Regions from separate parts of the Megasphaera massiliensis genome, predicted to be linked through region 3. Evidence: riboswitches for the same ligand, from Rfam matches in the RefSeq annotation. Region 3 holds a riboswitch; each other region holds the start of a gene.
The links. A riboswitch is a leader RNA that binds a small molecule or an ion and turns the genes downstream of it on or off. The one in region 3 is predicted to bind ZMP and ZTP.
Positions count from the first base shown of each region.

Region 1: it holds a riboswitch for ZMP and ZTP, as region 3 does, so the genes downstream of both, UCI88_RS02160 (phosphoribosylaminoimidazolecarboxamide formyltransferase) here and UCI88_RS04135 (L-lactate MFS transporter) in region 3, are expected to answer to the same signal.
Region 2: it holds a riboswitch for ZMP and ZTP, as region 3 does, so the genes downstream of both, UCI88_RS05345 (formate--tetrahydrofolate ligase) here and UCI88_RS04135 (L-lactate MFS transporter) in region 3, are expected to answer to the same signal.

Region 1 is NZ_JAXIXE010000014.1:27,046-33,187, reverse strand. It holds gene UCI88_RS02175 (leucyl aminopeptidase) at 1-1,320, shown strand, start outside; gene UCI88_RS02170 (PHP domain-containing protein) at 1,317-2,120, shown strand; gene UCI88_RS02165 (Asp23/Gls24 family envelope stress response protein) at 2,139-2,984, shown strand; ZMP/ZTP riboswitch at 3,060-3,137, shown strand; gene UCI88_RS02160 (phosphoribosylaminoimidazolecarboxamide formyltransferase) at 3,188-4,363, shown strand; gene UCI88_RS02155 (molybdopterin-containing oxidoreductase family protein) at 4,575-6,142, shown strand, end outside.
Region 2 is NZ_JAXIXE010000027.1:103,237-109,378, forward strand. It holds gene UCI88_RS05330 (DUF2076 domain-containing protein) at 1-39, shown strand, start outside; gene UCI88_RS05335 (Cof-type HAD-IIB family hydrolase) at 181-999, shown strand; gene UCI88_RS05340 (phosphohexomutase domain-containing protein) at 1,109-2,620, shown strand; ZMP/ZTP riboswitch at 2,708-2,785, shown strand; gene UCI88_RS05345 (formate--tetrahydrofolate ligase) at 2,831-4,510, shown strand; gene UCI88_RS05350 (cyclodeaminase/cyclohydrolase family protein) at 4,512-5,132, shown strand; gene UCI88_RS05355 (site-2 protease family protein) at 5,240-5,866, shown strand; gene UCI88_RS05360 (hypothetical protein) at 5,876-6,142, shown strand, end outside.
Region 3 is NZ_JAXIXE010000018.1:30,591-36,732, reverse strand. It holds gene mnmG (tRNA uridine-5-carboxymethylaminomethyl(34) synthesis enzyme MnmG) at 1-1,221, shown strand, start outside; gene rsmG (16S rRNA (guanine(527)-N(7))-methyltransferase RsmG) at 1,223-1,933, shown strand; gene UCI88_RS04140 (D-alanyl-D-alanine carboxypeptidase family protein) at 1,949-2,983, shown strand; ZMP/ZTP riboswitch at 3,031-3,116, shown strand; gene UCI88_RS04135 (L-lactate MFS transporter) at 3,202-4,449, shown strand; gene UCI88_RS04130 (DeoR/GlpR family DNA-binding transcription regulator) at 4,704-5,465, shown strand; gene pfkB (1-phosphofructokinase) at 5,462-6,142, shown strand, end outside.

The DNA of each region.
Region 1 (6,142 bases), on a different contig from region 3:
CTTTTACAGTATACGTCTCTCCACGTATTTCACTGCCTGTCAGACGGGGAGCCGAAAACGTACTTCCTCATCGGTCTGGAGGGGAAACCGGTCCGTTATTCGACGTATGAAGATTTCCGCATGGCCCAGCGGCTGATGGCGGCGGCCATGAAAGAAGGCGTCCGCGAGCTGGCCATCATGGCCGATACCCTGGAAATGGATATGGCGTCTCTTCTCGACGGGCTTTTGTACCGCAATTATGAATTTACCCATTATAAGAGCGATAAACACAGCCGAACCGTCAGCAGTATCAATATTCTGTCGCGCAGCATGAGAGCTCAGGAATTCAATTCCATGTGCTATCGCTACACGTCGATGTATGAAGGCGTCTATGAAGCCCGCGACTTGATCAATATGCCGTCTAACGATTTGACGCCGAGGAAGTTTGCCGATATCGTGGCCGATACGCTGAAGGGCGATCACATCCTCATTGAATCGCTGAATAAATGGGCCTTGGAAAAACGCCACATGGGCGGTATCGTCGCCGTCGGCAAGGGCAGCATGAATCCGCCCCAGCTGGTATCCATTGCCTATCAGGGCGATCCTAACAGCCGGGAAGTCCTGGGCATCGTCGGCAAGGGCGTTACCTATGACAGCGGCGGTCTCTCCTTAAAGAGCCACAAGGGCCTGGAATTTATGAAAAGCGATATGGCCGGGGCGGCTGCTGCTGTCGGTGTCATTCGGGCCCTCATGCTGCTTCGCTATCCCGTCAATGTGCTGGCCGTTTTGCCCCTCGTTGAAAATATTCCTTCCGGCATGGCCTATCACGTCGACGACATCTTGACCATGTATAACGGCAAGACCGTTGAAGTCAAGAATACCGATGCCGAAGGGCGGCTCATTTTGGCCGACGCCTTGACCTATGCTCAGGAAAAAGGGGCGACGCGCCTCATCGACCTGGCGACCCTGACCGGGGCTTGTGTGACGGCCTTGGGATCGGTGCGGACGGGCATGGTCGGAAACGATCAGGAATGGATGAACCGCTTCTTTAAAGTCGCGACGGAAGCCCATGAAAAGATTTGGCAGCTGCCGGCTGATGAAGAATATGAAAGCCTTTTGAAAAGCAGTGTAGCCGACATGAAGAACGTCGGCGGTCCTGAAGCCGGGGCGATTACGGCCGGTCTCTTCTTGAAGCAGTTCGTAAAGGACGGGACGCCGTGGATCCACCTCGACATCGCCGGTCCTGCTTTCCGGGAAAAGGCCGATGAAACGGGATTTGTCGGCGCCACGGGCGTCGGCATTAAATCGATTCTGCACTTACTGCAGGGAGGTGTACCGTGATAGTCGATCTTCATATGCATACAACCTGCTCGGACGGTGTCTATACGCCGGAACAGCTGACCAAGATGGCCGTCGATGCCGGGCTCGACGTCATCGCTATTTCGGACCACGATACGGTGGCTGCCTACGACGGCAGTCATGAGCTGAATCCGGGCGTCCGCATCATTCGGGCCATTGAAATAAGCTCTGAATACGACGGCGAAGATGTCCATATTTTAGGCTACGGGATCAATCCCGACGATGAAGCCATGCAGGAATACTGCCGCGAGTTCAAGCAGCGGCGCTTTGACCGGGCCATGGAAATCGTCGACCGCTGCCTGAAAAACGGCTATGACATCGACCGCAAGGTCGTCGAAGACATGGTTCATAAGGGCGGTACCATCGGCCGTCCCCATATTGCCCGCATGCTCGTCGAAAAGGGCTATTTCCCTGATGTAAAGACGGTCTTTGACAAGGTTCTGTATCATGGCGGCCCCCTCTATGTGCCCTATACGCGGCGGACCATCGATGAATGTGTGGCCCTCATCCGCAAGGTCGGGGGACTGGCCGTCTTAGCCCATCCGGGCCTCTTGAAGCGGACCTTGGATGAAGTCCTGACCCATGATTTCGACGGTGTCGAAGTCTATCATCCAAAGAACCGCGGCCGTTTCGACGAATTTTTGGAATTAGCCAAAAAACGCAATTGGTATATCAGCGGCGGCTCTGATTTTCACGGGACCGTCGGCCGTTTCCCAGAAAAGCTCGGCATCTTTACCGTCGATGCTGAAAAGGTACAGGCTTTGTTGTCTCACGTACCCTAATAAAGGCAGGTGACAGACATGGAAGTTGTCGGTTTTATCGGCGCCAGCGGGACGGGGAAGAGCCACCATGCCCTGGTCGTCGCCTACGATTACGATATTCAGACCATCATTGATGACGGACTCCTTATCGATCACAACCGCATCGTTGCCGGCCGGTCGGCCAAGGACGAAACGAATCGCCTCAAGGCTGTGCGCCGCGCCGTATTCAATAACCCGGACGACGCCGCTGCCATGAAGGCAGCCTTAGCCAAAGCAGCTCCTGAAAAACTGCTCATCCTGGGAACGTCGCGGCACATGATTCACCGCATCTGCGAAGCCCTCGAGCTTCCGGAACCGGCGCGGTTCATCCGTATCGAAGACGTCTCGTGCTCGGAGGAAATCGAAAAGGCTCAAAGTATCCGCATCAAAGAGGGAACGCATATCATCCCCGTGCCGACGATGGAGCTGAAACCCCATTTTCGCGGCTATCTGCTGGATTCGATCCGTTCTTTCTTTTATGACAACAACGGCAAGAAATTGTCGCCCTTCGAGCGTTCCGTCGTTCGTCCCATCTTCAGTTATTATGGGAAACTGACGTTTTCCAACGACGTCCTTGAAAGCCTGGTCCGCCATGCTTTGAGTCAAAATGAAGGCGTGACCAAGATCAACCGACTGAAGGTGGCTATCAACTATAACTCGACGCGCAACGGTCTGGCTATTATCTTGTCCCTGACCATTGCCTACGGAGAAAATATAAAGAAACTCATGAGCCGTATCCGCCGCGATATCCAGCACGAAGTGGAATATACGACGGGCATGGCTGTGGAAATCCTCAAGATTACCGTGCGCGACATTTCGCCGCAGCCTCCGGAAGAGGAATCATAGAGGGTACGACCTGAAAGGGGCTGCTGACGGCAGCTCCTTTTTCTTGACAGCCTGAATCGGCGGACGGTATAATAAGGTGAAGCATGTGACTGACGGAAGTGGAGTTACCACGGGGAGCATGATTCATAAGAGCCGACCGTCTGGGCGAAACGTTCCAGAAGTGTCGGTATTTTTTTATTTTGGGTCTATCAGGAGGTATCACGATGAACGAACTGAAATTAAAATACGGCTGCAACCCGAACCAGTCGTCGTCCCGGGTCTATATGAAGGATGGCAGCGCCCTTCCTTTTACGGTCCTTTGCGGCCGTCCCGGCTATATTAATTTGCTCGACGCCTTTAACAGCTATCAGTTGGTCAAGGAATTGAAAGAAGCGACAGGCCTTCCGGCAGCGGCTTCCTTCAAGCACGTCAGCCCGGCCGGCGCCGCCGTTGCCACGGAGATGAGTGATACCCTGAAGAAGATATATTGGGTCGATGATCTGCCCTTGTCGCCCTTGGCTACGGCCTATGCCTGCGCCCGCGGTGCCGATCGCATGAGTTCTTACGGCGATTTCGTTGCCCTCTCCGATGTCTGCGACGTCGAAACGGCAACCCTCTTGAAGCGCGAAGTATCGGACGGCGTCATTGCGCCCGGCTACAGCGACGAAGCCCTGGCTATTTTAAAGACTAAGAAAAAGGGCAATTACTGCGTCCTTCAGATCAATGCCGATTACAAGCCCCAGCCTGTCGAATCGAAAGAAGTCTACGGCGTCACCTTTGAACAGGAACGAAATGAAGCCAAGATCACGGCCGATATGCTGCAGAACATCCCGACGCAGAACAAGGACATCCCGGCGGCCGCTCAGCGCGATCTCATCATCGCCCTCATTACCTTAAAATACACCCAGTCCAACTCCGTCTGCTACGTAAAAGACGGCATGACCATCGGTGTCGGCGCTGGTCAGCAGTCCCGCGTCCACTGCACCCGTCTGGCCGGCAATAAGGCCGACGTATGGTGGCTCCGTCAGAACCCGAAAGTCTTGAACCTGCCCTTCCGCGACGACGTCCGTCGTCCGAACCGGGACAATGCCATCGACGTCTACATCTCCGACGATTACGAAGACGTCTTGGCTGACGGTATCTGGCAGGATCTCTTTACGGAAAAACCGCAGCCCCTTACGCGGGAAGAAAAGAAAGCCTGGATTGCCCAGCTCCACGGCGTAGCCCTTGGCAGTGATGCTTTCTTCCCCTTTGGCGATAACATCGAACGGGCTCATCGCAGCGGCGTCGATTACATCGCCCAGGCCGGTGGTTCAATCCGCGACGACAATGTCATCGAAACGTGCGATAAATATGGAATTGCCATGGCTATGACCGGCCTGCGCCTCTTCCATCATTAAACAAAATACCCTTGCGGCAACTGTAAGATAGGTTTTCGCAGATTTGGGCCCATGGTGAGACTTCCCGTCGTCATCGTGGGCCCTTGCTGTATGTACCATTATGCTCGATGATGAAGAAGGGGGGATCGCATTTTTTTAGATAATTTTGCCAAGGTTCCTCTGCGGCGATATAATGAACATATATTATATAGATAAATAAGGAGGGAATTCTATGACACAATATAGGTCGGTCTGCCCCTATGACTGTCCCGACGCCTGCGGCCTCTTGGTCGACGTTGAAGACGGTCGCGTCGTCTCGGTGAAGGGCGATGAAAGCCATCCCTTTACGCGGGGGACGATATGCCCGAAGATGGCTCACTATGAACGGACGGTCTATTCGCCGCGGCGGCTGACGACGCCGCTCAAGCGGACGGGACCGAAGGGGAGCGGGAAATTTGAGCCCATCTCGTGGGATCAGGCCCTAGCTGAAATCGCAGCTTCGTGGAAAAAAATTATTGCCGAAGAGGGACCAGAAGCCATCTTGCCGTACTCCTACGCCGGCACCATGGGCATCGTCCAGCACGATGCTCTGCATGGCTTGTTTTATCGGCTAGGTGCGTCGGAACTCGACCGGACGATTTGCGCACCGGCCAAGGGGCAGGGGTTCAAAGACATCATGGGCGGTACCTTGCCGACGGCGCCCCAGGAAGCGCAAAACAGCGACGCCATCTTCTTGTGGAGCATTCACATGATGGCCACCAATATCCACTTCAAGCACGACGTCGACGCTGCTCGTGAAAAAGGGGCTGCTATTTGGTGCATCGATACGTATCGGACCAAGACGGCCGATTTGGCCGATCACTTCATCGCCATTCGGCCCGGTACCGATGGGGCACTGGCTCTCGGCATGATGAACGTCCTGGTCCGCGACGGTTTGACCGACGAAGCCTTTCTGTCTGAAAAAGTCCGCGGTTGGGATGAATTGAAAGAAAAAGTAATCCCTCGTTATACGCCGGAAGAAACGGAAAAAATTACCGGCGTCCCGAAAGCTGTCGTCGAAGAATTGGCTCAGGCCTACGGCAAAGCCAGAGCGCCTTTCATCCGCCTGGGAAGCGGCCAGTCCCGCTACCGCAACGGCGCCATGACGACGCGTCTCATTACCTGCCTTCCGGCCGTCGTCGGCGCTTGGGGAAAACGAGGCGGCGGCATCTTGACCTCAGCCGGCGCGTCTTCGGCCTATGATAAGAGCATCGTCACGCGTCCCGACTGGAAGAAACCCGGCCGACGCCTGGTCAACATGTGCTGTATCGGTCAGGCCCTGACGGAAGACGACAGCATCCAGAGCCTCTTCGTCTATTCGTCGAACCCGGCCTGTACGGCGCCGGATCAAAATAAAGTCCTCGCCGGCCTTTCTCGAGACGATCTGTTTACCGTCGTCCACGAACGCTTCATGACCGATACGGCCCGCTACGCCGATATCGTCCTGCCGGCGACGACGTCCCTGGAGCACGACGACGCCTATTATTCCTACGGCAATTACACGATCCAGTGCAGCTATGCCGTCATCGAACCTCTCGGCGAAAGCCGGTCCAACTGGCGTCTTGCCTGTGATCTGGCCAAGGCTCTCGGCATTACCGATCCCTTTTACAATCAGTCGGAACGGGACCTTGTCGATAAACTCGTGGCCTCGACGGTGAAATGGCCCCTTCCCGTCGATCAGGACTGCCTGCGCTCAGGCCGGCCGACACCTCTTCCCATGCCGGAAGACTATCAGACGACTTTTGCGACGCCGTCGGGAAA
Region 2 (6,142 bases), on a different contig from region 3:
GTGTGGCGGGCCATCCGCGACCGGCGGCATCGATCATAAAAAAGGAAGGGCAGAAGCCCTTCTTTTTTGACTATAATGGGACTGATTCTGTCCCTGGGGTGGCGGGAATGCCTCAGACATGATATGTTCGTAGTATCAGTTAGTAACTATCCCGTCATGCGATTTGTAAAGGAGTAGGTCATGAATAACTATAAAATCATTGCTTGTGATATGGATGAAACGCTGCTCAGCAGCGATGCGACGATTTGTCAGCGCAATATCGAAGCCATTGCCAAGGCTGTCGCAAAGGGCGTCAAATTCGTGCCCTGCACGGGTCGGAGTTTTCGCACCATTGACGGCGTCTTGAAGACACTCCGTCTTTTTGAACAGCCCGACCAGTACGTCATCGGCCTCAATGGCGGCAACATCACGGAAAATAAGGGCAGCCGCTCCCTTTTCTGGGACCCTATTCCCTTTGACCTGGCCGATCAGATTTTTTGCAAGTGTGCTTCCTACGGCCAGTGCCTGCACATCTATACGCGGGACGTCGTCTACATCACCAATATTACGCCTGACGAAGAAGCCTTCCTGAAGGGCCGCATGGCCTACACGCCCTGCGAAGAAACGACCCTCGATTTTATCCGCGGTAAAGAAGAAGTCGGGAAATTGATCCTGACCAATACGGACTACGACTATTTGGAACGAGTTCATGCCGAATTGAAACCCCTCCTCGACGACATTACGGTCAGCTTCTCCAGCAACCGCTACATCGAATTCATGCATAAAGGCGTCAATAAGGGCGCCGGCCTCTTGAAATTGGCCGACATCCTCGGCGTGCGTCCGGAAGAAACGATGGCCATCGGCGACAACATCAACGACATCGACATGCTCAAAGCCGCCGGCCTGTCCGTCGGCGTCCGCAACTTGAATCCGGCCATCCGCCCGTACTGCGACGTCGTGACGGAAGCTACCAACAACGAAGGCGCCGTCGCTGAAGCCGTCGAAAAATACGTATTATAAGGGACAGGTCCCTGCACGCCTTGCGTCAGGGGCCGATTTTCAGTATGATAGATGTAGATTACAGAAAGGAAAAGCTGTCTTATCGGGAATAGGCAGCAGGAACAGGCATATGAACTCTACCGAAGCTATCTTAAAATTACAGAATGGCAGTGACGTCCGCGGCATCGCCGTCGAAGGCGTCCCTGACGAAAAGGTCAACCTGACGCCGGAAGCGGTCAACCGCATTGCCGCCGGCTTTGCCAAATTTTTAGCGCAGAAGCTGGGAAAAAAGGAAGGGGACTTACGCATCGCCGTCGGTCACGACTCGCGCATCTCGGCTGATATGATGAAAGAAGCCGTCTTTGCCGGTCTCCTCGGCCGGGGCGTTTACGTTACGGACTGCGGTCTGGCATCGACGCCGGCCATGTTCATGTCCATCATTTTTGAAGACACGGCCATGGACGGGTCCATCATGATCACGGCCAGCCACTTGCCGTACAATCGAAACGGCCTCAAATTCTTTACCAAGGACGGCGGCCTTGAAAAGAAGGAGGTCAAAGAAGTCCTGACGCTGGCGTCGAACCTTACGGCAACGGCCGTATCGACGGCAGCCATCGCCTCTTTGGACCTCATTGAACGCTACGCCCTCCACCTGCGTCAGAAGATCTGCGCCGGCCTCTGTGCCGGCATGTTCGACCGCCCCTTAGAAGGGATGCACATCGTCGTCGACGCCGGCAACGGCAGCGGCGGTTTCTTTGCGACGAAGGTCTTGGCACCTCTCGGCGCCGATACGACGGGGAGCCAGTTCCTCGAACCGGACGGCCACTTCCCGAACCATATCCCCAATCCGGAAAACAAAGAAGCCATGGCCTCCATCCGGAAAGCCGTCCTCGACAACAAGGCCGACCTGGGCCTCATCTTCGATACCGACGTCGACCGCATGAGCGCCGTCCTGCCCAGTGGGGAAGAAATCAACCGCAACGCCCTCATCGCCATGATGGCTGCCATTTTGGCGCCGGACTATCCGGGCAGTACCATCATTACCGACTCGGTCACGTCCGATGAATTGACGACCTTCCTTCAGGACGAACTGCACCTCGTCCATCATCGTTACATGCGGGGCTATAAGAACGTCATCGACGAATGTATCCGCCTCAACAAGGCCGGCACCGTATCGCCCTTGGCCATCGAAACGTCGGGCCACGGCGCCTTAAGCGAAAATTACTACCTCGACGACGGCGCTTATTTGGCCGTCAAACTCCTCATGGCTGCCGCCAAAGCCAAGAAGGCCGGAAAACCCTTAGGCGACCTCATCAAAGCCCTCGGCCAGCCTGCGGAAGGCGTGGAATATCGCCTTAAGATCACCGGTGACGGCGACGTACAGGCCTACGGGGCTGACGTCCTCAAGGCCTTTGAACAGCGGGCCGAAGAAAAGGGCATTGCCATTGCCAAACCGTCTTATGAAGGCGTCCGCCTCGTATTCGACGGCGGCTGGGCCCTCCTGCGCATGTCCCTCCACGACCCCAATATGCCCCTTAACATCGAAAGCAAGACCGTCGGCGGATGTGAAACCATCGCCAAGACCGTAAAAGGTTTCCTGGCCGGTTTTGACCGCTTAGACATTACCGTCCTTCCGGACTAAGACCGGCGGCGTCTTGTTCCAACGTCCATTCATACCGTACGTAAAAACAGCCCTTGACGACGAGGGCTGTTTTTTTGTATAATAAATGCACAATCATGTGACTGACGGAAGTGGAGTTACCACGGGGAGCATGATTTCTTGAAGCCGACCGTCTGGGCAACTTACCAGCGGAGCGGCCTTTTTTTATGCAGCGGACAAGGAGTGACTACCATGGCAAAGGTATTAAGCGATATCGAAATTGCACAACAGACGACATTAGAACCGATTACGACCATTGCAAAAAAGGTCGGACTGACCGACGACGACTTGGAACTCTACGGGAAATACAAGGCTAAGATTTCCTTTGACGCCATCAAGCGCCTTTCTAAAGAAAAAGACGGCAAACTTGTCTTGGTTACGGCCATTACGCCGACGCCGGCCGGCGAAGGCAAGACCTTAACGACCATTGGTTTGGCACAGGCTTTGAATTACATGGGCCATAAGGCCGTCGTCGCCCTGCGCGAACCCTCTCTGGGCCCTGTCTTTGGCATCAAAGGCGGCGCTGCCGGCGGCGGTTATTCCCAGGTCCTGCCCATGGAAGACATCAACCTCCATTTTACCGGTGACATGCACGCCATTACGGCGGCCAACAACCTTCTGGCAGCGGCCATCGACAACCACGTCCATCAGGGCAACGCCCTTCGCATCGACGTGCGCCGCATCATCTGGAAGCGGGTCATGGATATGAACGACCGGGCCCTTAGAAACCTCGTCGTCGGCATGGGCGGTAAGGTCTGCGGCTTCCCTCGGGAAGACCACTTCATGATCACCGTCGCTTCGGAAATCATGGCTGCTTTATGCTTAGCCCGTGACCTCATGGACCTCAAGAAGCGGATGGGGGACATCACCGTCGCTTATGACCTGGACGGAAATTTGGTTACGGCCCGTCAGCTCGGCGTCGAAGGGGCCATGGCCATCCTCATGAAAGATGCCATCAAACCGAATCTGGTCCAGACCATCGAACATACGCCGGCCCTCGTTCATGGCGGTCCCTTTGCCAACATCGCCCACGGCTGCAACTCCGTCGTCGCCACGAAACTGGCCATGAAGATGGGCGACATCGCCGTTACGGAAGCCGGTTTCGGTGCCGACCTCGGCGCTGAAAAGTTCATGGACATCAAGTGCCGTTTCGCCGGGATCAAACCCGATGCCGTCGTCATCGTCGCTACCGTCCGGGCCCTCAAGATGCACGGCGGCGTCGATAAGAAGAACCTCCAGGAAGAAAACGTCGAAGCCTTGAAGAAAGGCTTTGCCAATCTTGCCAAACACATTGAAAACATGCGCCTCTTCGACGTTCCCGTCGTTGTCGGCATCAATAAATTCATCAGCGATACGGATGCGGAAATCCAGGCCCTGCGCGACCTCTGCGCCGACTACGGCGTCGAAGCAGCCCTCAACAACTGCTGGGCTGAAGGCGGCAAGGGCGGCGTCGAAATGGGCGAAAAGGTCCTCAAGATGCTGGAACAGCCCAAGACGCCGTACAAACCGATCTACGACGTCAACGCCTCCATTCCGGAAAAACTGACGGCCATCGTCCAAAAAGTATACGGCGGCGACGGCGTCGTCTTTGAAGGCAACGCGAAAAAACAGATTCAGGAACTGGAATCCTTCGGTCTCGACCACATGCCGATCTGCGTCGCTAAGACCCAATATTCCCTGTCGGACAATCCGGCCCTCCTCGGTGCTCCCAAAAACTTTACGGTCACCGTCAAAGACGTCCGCGTCTGCACCGGTGCCGGCTTCATCGTCTGCCAGACGAGCAATATCATGACCATGCCGGGCCTGCCGAAGGTCCCGGCGGCCAACCGCATGGACATCGACGAAAACGGCGTCATTACAGGTCTCTTCTAAGATGGATTATACGAAGTTCCAATCGATGCCCCTCGACGAGCTCCTGACCGTTACGGCATCGAAAGAACCTATTCCCGGCGGCGGCGGCATCGCTGCCATGACGGCTGCGTCGGCAGCAGCCTTGGTCGAAATGGTGGCCAACCTGACCATTGGGAAAAAAGGGTATGAAGAAATCGAAAAACTCATGATTTCCATTCGCGATAAGGCCCGGGTGCTGCGGCAGCGGTATCTCGAAGGCATCGCCGAAGACGCGGCGGCCTTCGACAACGTCATCCGTTCTGTCCGCCTGCCCAAGGATACGCCCAATCGGGCGGCCATCGTCCAGCAGGCCTTTAAAGATGCGGCTACGTCGCCCTTTGAGTTGGGGAAGGACATCTTCGCCCTCCTGCAATTAGCGGAACAGGTCGTCCGCTACGGCAACGCCTGGGTCATCACTGACGGGGCCATTGCCGCCATGAACGCCAGAGCCGCCATGAGGTCTGCCTTCTACAGCGTCCGCATCAATCTGCGGTCCATCAAAGACGAAGCCTTCGTAGCCCGGATGATTGCCCAGATTCGCGAAATTGAAGAAAAGGCCGTCATGGTCGAACAGAATGTAGAATACGAATATCGTCAGCGATAATAAAAACAGCATAACCTGAGAGAGACTGTCGTACCCGTGTGCGGCAGCCTCTCTTGTTATATAGGGCAAGATACCGTATAATATAAAGTATACGAAAGGAGAATACAATGTTTGATTTTAATATACTCGCGATTATCGCCGGTATCCCCGGCCTGCTCATTGCCCTGGTCATTCACGAATATGCCCACGCCCAAGTCGCAGACTGGATGGGGGACGATACGCCGCGAATGATGGGGCGCCTGACACTGAATCCCGTAGCTCACATCGATCCGGTAGGACTGATGATGCTCCTCGTAGCCCGCTTTGGCTGGGCGAAACCGGTCATGATCAACCCCGGCAACTTCCGCAACTGGCGGAAAGGGGAGATCTGCGTCGCCTTAGCCGGCCCCGTATCCAACCTGATCACGGGCTTTATCGCCCTCGTCGTCCAGCTGATTTTCGCCAAGCTGAACCTCTTCACCTCGACGGCCCTGCCCATGGTGCTGCAGCTCATCGTCTTGTACAACGTCAACTTCGCTATCTTCAACATGCTGCCCTTGCCGCCCCTCGACGGCTCACGGGTCCTGATGTGCTTTTTGCCGACGGAATGGTCGTATAAGCTGGCTGGCATCGAACGCTACAGCTTCCTGATCCTCATCGCCTTGATGATGACCCCTGTTTTTACGTATATTTTGATTCCCCTGCAGCGCTTGATCTTCACGTTGTTCTCGCTGCTTTTGGCTCCCTTTTGGTAAGGAGGGTTTATGATGATGTATAAGAAAATAATCGCAGCCGGTTTATTGTGGACGGCCCTTACGGCCTCGGCCGGCGCTTTTGACTATAACCAGTCCGTCGATGAAATCGCGGCCAATCCCTTGACGGCCTATCAGACGGTGTACCTCGGCATGCCGAGAGCCGATTTTGACGGCAACTTCTCGGTTTTATCGGATTGGACCTTCTACGGCAGCACCGTGTCCTTCACGGAAAAAGCCGAACGGACGTCGGTCGTCAAGAACGTTTCCGTCACGGAA
Region 3 (6,142 bases):
GAAGGGGATAAAGACGGCCATGCATTTTCCTTCTTGTCGGAACGAAAGAACCGCAACAAGGCTTGCTGCTGGCTGACCTTTACCAATGAAGAAACGCATAAAATCATTCGCGACAACCTTGATCGGGCACCGATGTGCAACGGCGTCATCGAAGGCATCGGTCCCCGGTACTGCCCGTCCATTGAATCGAAAATCGTCCGCTTTGCCGATAAAAAGCGGCACCAGCTTTTCGTTGAACCGGAAGGGGAATCGACAGAAGAAATGTACGTCCAGGGCATGAGTACCAGTATGCCTGCCGACGTTCAGTACGCCTTCCTGCGGACGATACCGGGCCTTGAAGACGTAAAAATCATGCGTCCCGGCTACGCCATCGAATACGACTGCCTTGATCCGACGCAGCTCACGCCATGGCTGGAAACGAAAAAGATTTCCGGCCTCTTTTCAGCCGGCCAGGCCAACGGCACCAGCGGTTATGAAGAAGCGGCAGCTCAAGGGCTGATTGCCGGTATCAATGCGGCTTTAAAAGTGCAGCATAAAGATCCCTTCGTCCTGACCCGTTCCGAAGCCTACATCGGCGTCCTCATCGATGATTTAGTCACCAAGGGAACGAACGAGCCTTACCGCATCATGACCAGCCGCAGTGAGTACCGCCTCATCCTGAGGCAGGATAATGCCGATTTGCGCCTGACCCAGAAGGGCTATGATATTGGCCTGGTTACAGAAGAACGATATCAGGCATTCACAAATAAGAAACAGGCTATTGAGGCAGGGATTTCGGCCTTGAAGGAAATTTCAGTTACGCCGTCTAAAGATAACTTGGCGAAACTTGAAAAACTCGGCACAGCGCCTATCCATACGGCCCTCACAGCCTATGACCTTCTTCGTCGTGATGACGTGACCTATGCGTCCCTACAGACTGTCTTTGACTTGCCGGACTTAGCGGAAGACGTTGAGGAAGAAATCGAAATCATGATTAAGTACGAAGGCTACATCAGCCGTCAGATGGAACAGGTCGATAAGATGAACCGTCTGGAAAAGAAGAAAATGCCCAAAGACATCGTCTATGCCGACATCGACACTTTGTCTGCCGAAGCGCGGCAGAAGCTCGATGAAATCCGCCCCTTGTCCTTAGGTCAGGCCAGCCGTATTTCCGGCGTTTCACCGGCCGATATTACGGCCCTTCTGATTCTCTTGGAACAACACAACCGGGGGGATAAGTGATATGTTTGGCAGTGAATTACAATCGGCTCTTACAGCCATGGGACTTTCGGTTACGGAGGAACAGCTCCGCCAATTCGACGTCTTTCATGAACAATTAATTGAAACCAATAAGGTCATGAACCTGACGGCCATTACCGAGCCTAAAGAAGTAGCGATAAAACACATGGCCGACAGTCTTTCCTGTTATGAAGCGGATTGCTTTACGCCGGGGGCGTCCGTTCTTGATTTGGGAACCGGCGCCGGTTTTCCCGGCCTGCCCCTGCTCATCTATCGCCCGGATTTGAAGGTTACCTTTTTTGACTCCCTGCAAAAGAGACTTACTTTTTTGCAGAACTTGGTCGATCAATTGGGACTTACTGCCGATTTCCTTCACGGTCGGGCCGAAGAGGCGGCCCATCAGCCTATCTACCGCAGTGCCTTTGACGTCGTGACCAGCCGAGCCGTGGCTCGTTTAAATATTCTGGCCGAATGGGCTCTGCCCTATGTCAAACAGGACGGTTATTTCATTTCTTTAAAGGGCGCCCAGTATGAGGACGAACTGAAAGAAGCTGAAAAGGCCTTGAAGATTTTAGGCGGTACGGTGGACCATGTGAAGGCCGTTCAGCTTCCGGGACTCGATGAGGTGCGGGCCGTCATCTATATTCAAAAGACTGGCGAAAGTCCTAAAAAATATCCGCGCAAGCCGAAAATGGCTGTAAAAAATCCTTTATAAAGGAGAGGTGCAATTATGTCTTTGAAAAAAATGATTTGTTTGGCTGCTGCTGCCTGTATGACGATGGCAGCGCCGGTCTTTGCCGATGAACTGCAGAAACCGGATATCGAGGCTCATGCAGCCTATGTCATGGATGCCGATACGGGGGATGAACTCTATGCGAAAAATGCCGATGACCTGGCCTATCCCGGCAGTACGACGAAAATTATGACGGCCATCCTCGGCATTGAGCTCGGGAAGAGTCAAAATCTGATGGATAAACCCCTTAATATTACGAATGATATCTATGACATCGAAAGTGATGCTTCGGTCCTCGGCATCAAACCGGGCGATCAGATTACCCTCAGTAATGGCATGACCGGCATGATGCTCGTATCGGGCTGTGATGCGGCCGTTGCCGTCGCCGAAACGGTGACGCCGACAGAATCTGATTTTGTCGCCAAGATGAATGAAAAAGCAGCTGCTTTAGGCGCTTCTCATACGCACTTTGCCAATCCTCACGGCCTTCCCGATACGAACCATTACTCGACGGCTCGCGACATGGCTGTTATCGCTGCCTATGGCATGAAGATTCCTGAATTTCAGGATATGGTCAGCCGAAGCGAATTCGACATGCCCTATATGGACGGCGGATTTAAGCACTGCACGTCGACCAACGAGTTTTTGACCAGCGGCTTTTCCGGCGCCAACGGCATCAAGACCGGTACGACCAATGCCGGTGGTCCTTGTCTTGTCGTTTCGGCAACGAGAGACGGTCGGACGGTCATCGCATCGATCATGAATTCGAGTGACCGCTATGGCGATGCCCAGAAACTGATGACCTACGCTTTTTCGGCTCTGAAAGATGCGGAACCGGCAGAAAATGTCTACATCGTGCGCCATGCACCGGCAGGCCAGACCTTATCGGATATTCAGGAAAAGCAGCAGCAGGCTGCTGAATTAGCCGCTCAGCAGGGGCAGGAACAATCGTCGAGTGCAGCAACGACACAAAAAGCTGCCGGCCAGTCACAGGAATCGAAGGATTACGTTCCTTTTTCTCCGGCCGCTTAAAATTTGATATTGACAAAATAAATCAATATTCGTATAATAACATCAGCAGATTCGTACAGGACTGACGGATTCAAGTGGAGCAACCACGTGAACTGTACGAAGCCATTTCATGCCGACCGTCTGGGCAAGTGTATGCTACTAACATATTCTTGGGCCCGGGGGTCGGTATATTTTTTTTCAGACCTCTTGGCTCCCTACCTGGAAGGAGATAATGGATCATGAAAAGAAATCGTTGGCTCATCGCTTTGTCGGCTATCGGCCTCCATATTTGTATCGGCAGTGTCTACGCTTGGAGCGTTTTGACCAAGCCGATCATGGAAGCTATGGGCTTTAGCCTGCAGGAAACGACGTGGACTTTTTCTTTAGCTATTTTATTCCTCGGATTGTCGGCCGGTTTCTTGGGCAGTTTTGTTCAAAAAATCGGACCTCGCAAATCCGGGCTCTTGTCGATGACCTTCTTCGTCTTGGCTATGTTCGGTACGGCAGCTGCCCTCTACCTGCACAGCCTGCCCATGCTCTACTTGTTCTACGGCGTCATCGGCGGCATCGGCCTGGGGACGGGCTACATTACGCCGGTATCGACGTTGGTTAAGTGGTTCCCTGAAAACCGCGGCTTTGCAACGGGTTTGGCTATCATGGGCTTCGGTTTTGCCAGCTTGATTGCAGGTCCTGCCATGCAAATTCTGGTTCAGTCTTTTGGTCTGGTGGCTAATTTCATCATCCTCGGTATTGTATATATGGTCATTATGACGGCCTCTTCCTTATATTTAGCGCCTCCCGAAGAAGATTCGGCAGCGGCTGCTGAAAAGAAATCGAACGTTGAATATGCCGATGCACAGCCTCAGTTTACCGTTCGCGACTCCATGAAAACGTGGCAGTTCTACGCCATTTGGTGGCTCTTCTTTACGAACATTACCTGCGGCATCGCCCTCTTGGCCGTCGCTTCTCCCATGGCCCAGGATGTCGTCGGCATGTCTCCCATGGCAGCAGCTTCTATGGTCGGCCTCATCGGTCTCTTGAACGGTGCCGGCCGCATTGCTTGGGCTACCGTTTCCGACTATATCGGCCGTTCGTCGACATATGTCTTATTCTTCGCCATTGAAATCCTGGCCTTCTGGCAGCTTGCCAATGTAACCAGCGCTTTCAGCTTCCAAATCCTCCTCCTGCTCATCATTACTTGCTATGGCGGCGGTTTTTCCTGCATGCCGGCTTACCTCAGCGACCTTTTTGGGACCAAGTATCTCAGCGCCATTCACGGCCGTATCCTGACGGCTTGGGGGGCTGCCGGCGTTGCCGGTCCGGTCTTGGTATCGATCATCAAAGAAACGACGAACAGCTACGCTACGACGCTGTACTTCTTCGTCGGAGCCTTCGTAGTGGCTTTGGTACTGATGGCATTCTTGAAATACCAGACCCGTCACGGAATTGAAACGACGGCCCAGCCGTCTCGGAGTACCGGTATGTAAGTGCTTTCTTAAATAGAAATGATTGACCCGACCGATTCATCATCGGGTTATGGAAGTTCATGGAAGGAAATTGTCCCTTATATGACAGTTTCCTTCTTTTTTTTATTTCTATGTGAATAAAATCACTTGAATGAGCTGAGCACATAAATGAACGAATTTGATTGCTTTTTGATTATAATGGTTGTATTTGATTGAAAATGAATGAAATTAACGATATAATATGGCGAGAGGAGGCTGGAAAAGGAAGTGATGCGATGCTGACTGAAGAAAGACATGAAAAAATAATGCGACTCGTCAATACGAGCGGAGCCGTATCTGTTCAGGATTTAGTTAGTTTTTTGAACATCTCGGAATCGACAGTCCGAAGGGATTTACTGACCCTTGATCGGGAAGGCCGCCTGCGCCGTGTTCATGGCGGAGCGACGACGCTTCGAGACGATTCTTTATATGAAGCGGATATGGAGAATTTGCAGGATAAATATTCTATTCATATGAGTGAAAAGCGGCGTATTGCTCAGTATGCAGCCCGACTGATTCATAAAGAGGACTTTGTATATCTCGATGCCGGTTCGACGACGGAACAGCTCGTCGAGTTCCTGGCCGGTTCAGAAGCGACATTTGTTACGAACAGTATTCCCTTGGCACAGAAATTAGGCCGCATCGGCGGCAGGGTCTATATCGTTCCCGGACGAGTGAAGGGCGATACGGAAGCCATCGTCGGCAGTGAAATGAGAGACATGATTGGCCGATACCATTTTACCAAAGGATTTTTTGGTGCCAACGGCATTGCAGTCCATTCCGGCTGCACGACGCCCGATGATGAAGAGGCCGTTTGTAAAAGAGCCGCTTTGGGGCAGTGCTTGGATCGCTTTGTCTTGGCCGATTCCAGTAAGTTCGGCTTATCTTCACATATTACATTTGCAGAATTGTCAATGGTTACGCTGATTACGGCGCGGGACGATGACAGCCTCGATTACAAACCGTATCAGCAAATTACGGAGGTGCATATCCTGTGATTTATACAGTTACGTTCAACCCATCCTTAGATTATGTTGTCCATATGAAGAAGTTTACAGCCGGTGATATCAATCGGGCAGAGCAAGAAATGATTTATCCCGGTGGCAAGGGCATCAATGTATCCCTCGTTCTCGGCAACCTTCACATCCCGTCTAAGATGCTGGGCTTTGTGGCCGGCTTTACGGGTAAGGAAATCGAACGCCTGGCTAAAGAAAACGGCGGGGATACGGATTTTATCCTCCTCGATGAAGGATGCTCGCGCATTAACCTCAAGGTCAGTGCCGATGACGAAACGGCTGTTAACGGCATGGGTCCGAATATTCCTGAAGATAAGCTCAATGCCCTTTTGGCGCAAATCGATGCCATTGCGGATGGTGATACATTGGTCTTGGCCGGCAGTATTCCCAGTGATATTCCAGACGATATCTATGAACAGATCTTGAAGCGCCTTCAAGGCCGGGATATTCGCGTCGTCGTCGATGCTACAGGCGACTTATTGAAAAATGTCATTAAATATAAACCATTCCTCATTAAGCCCAATAATTTTGAATTAGGCGAACTGTTCAGCGTCGATCTCAAGACGGATGATGAAATCATCGTCTGCGCTAAACAGCTGCAGGCTATGGGGGCCCGCAACGTCCTCGTTTCTCTCGGGGGAGACGGTGCGCTTCTTCTC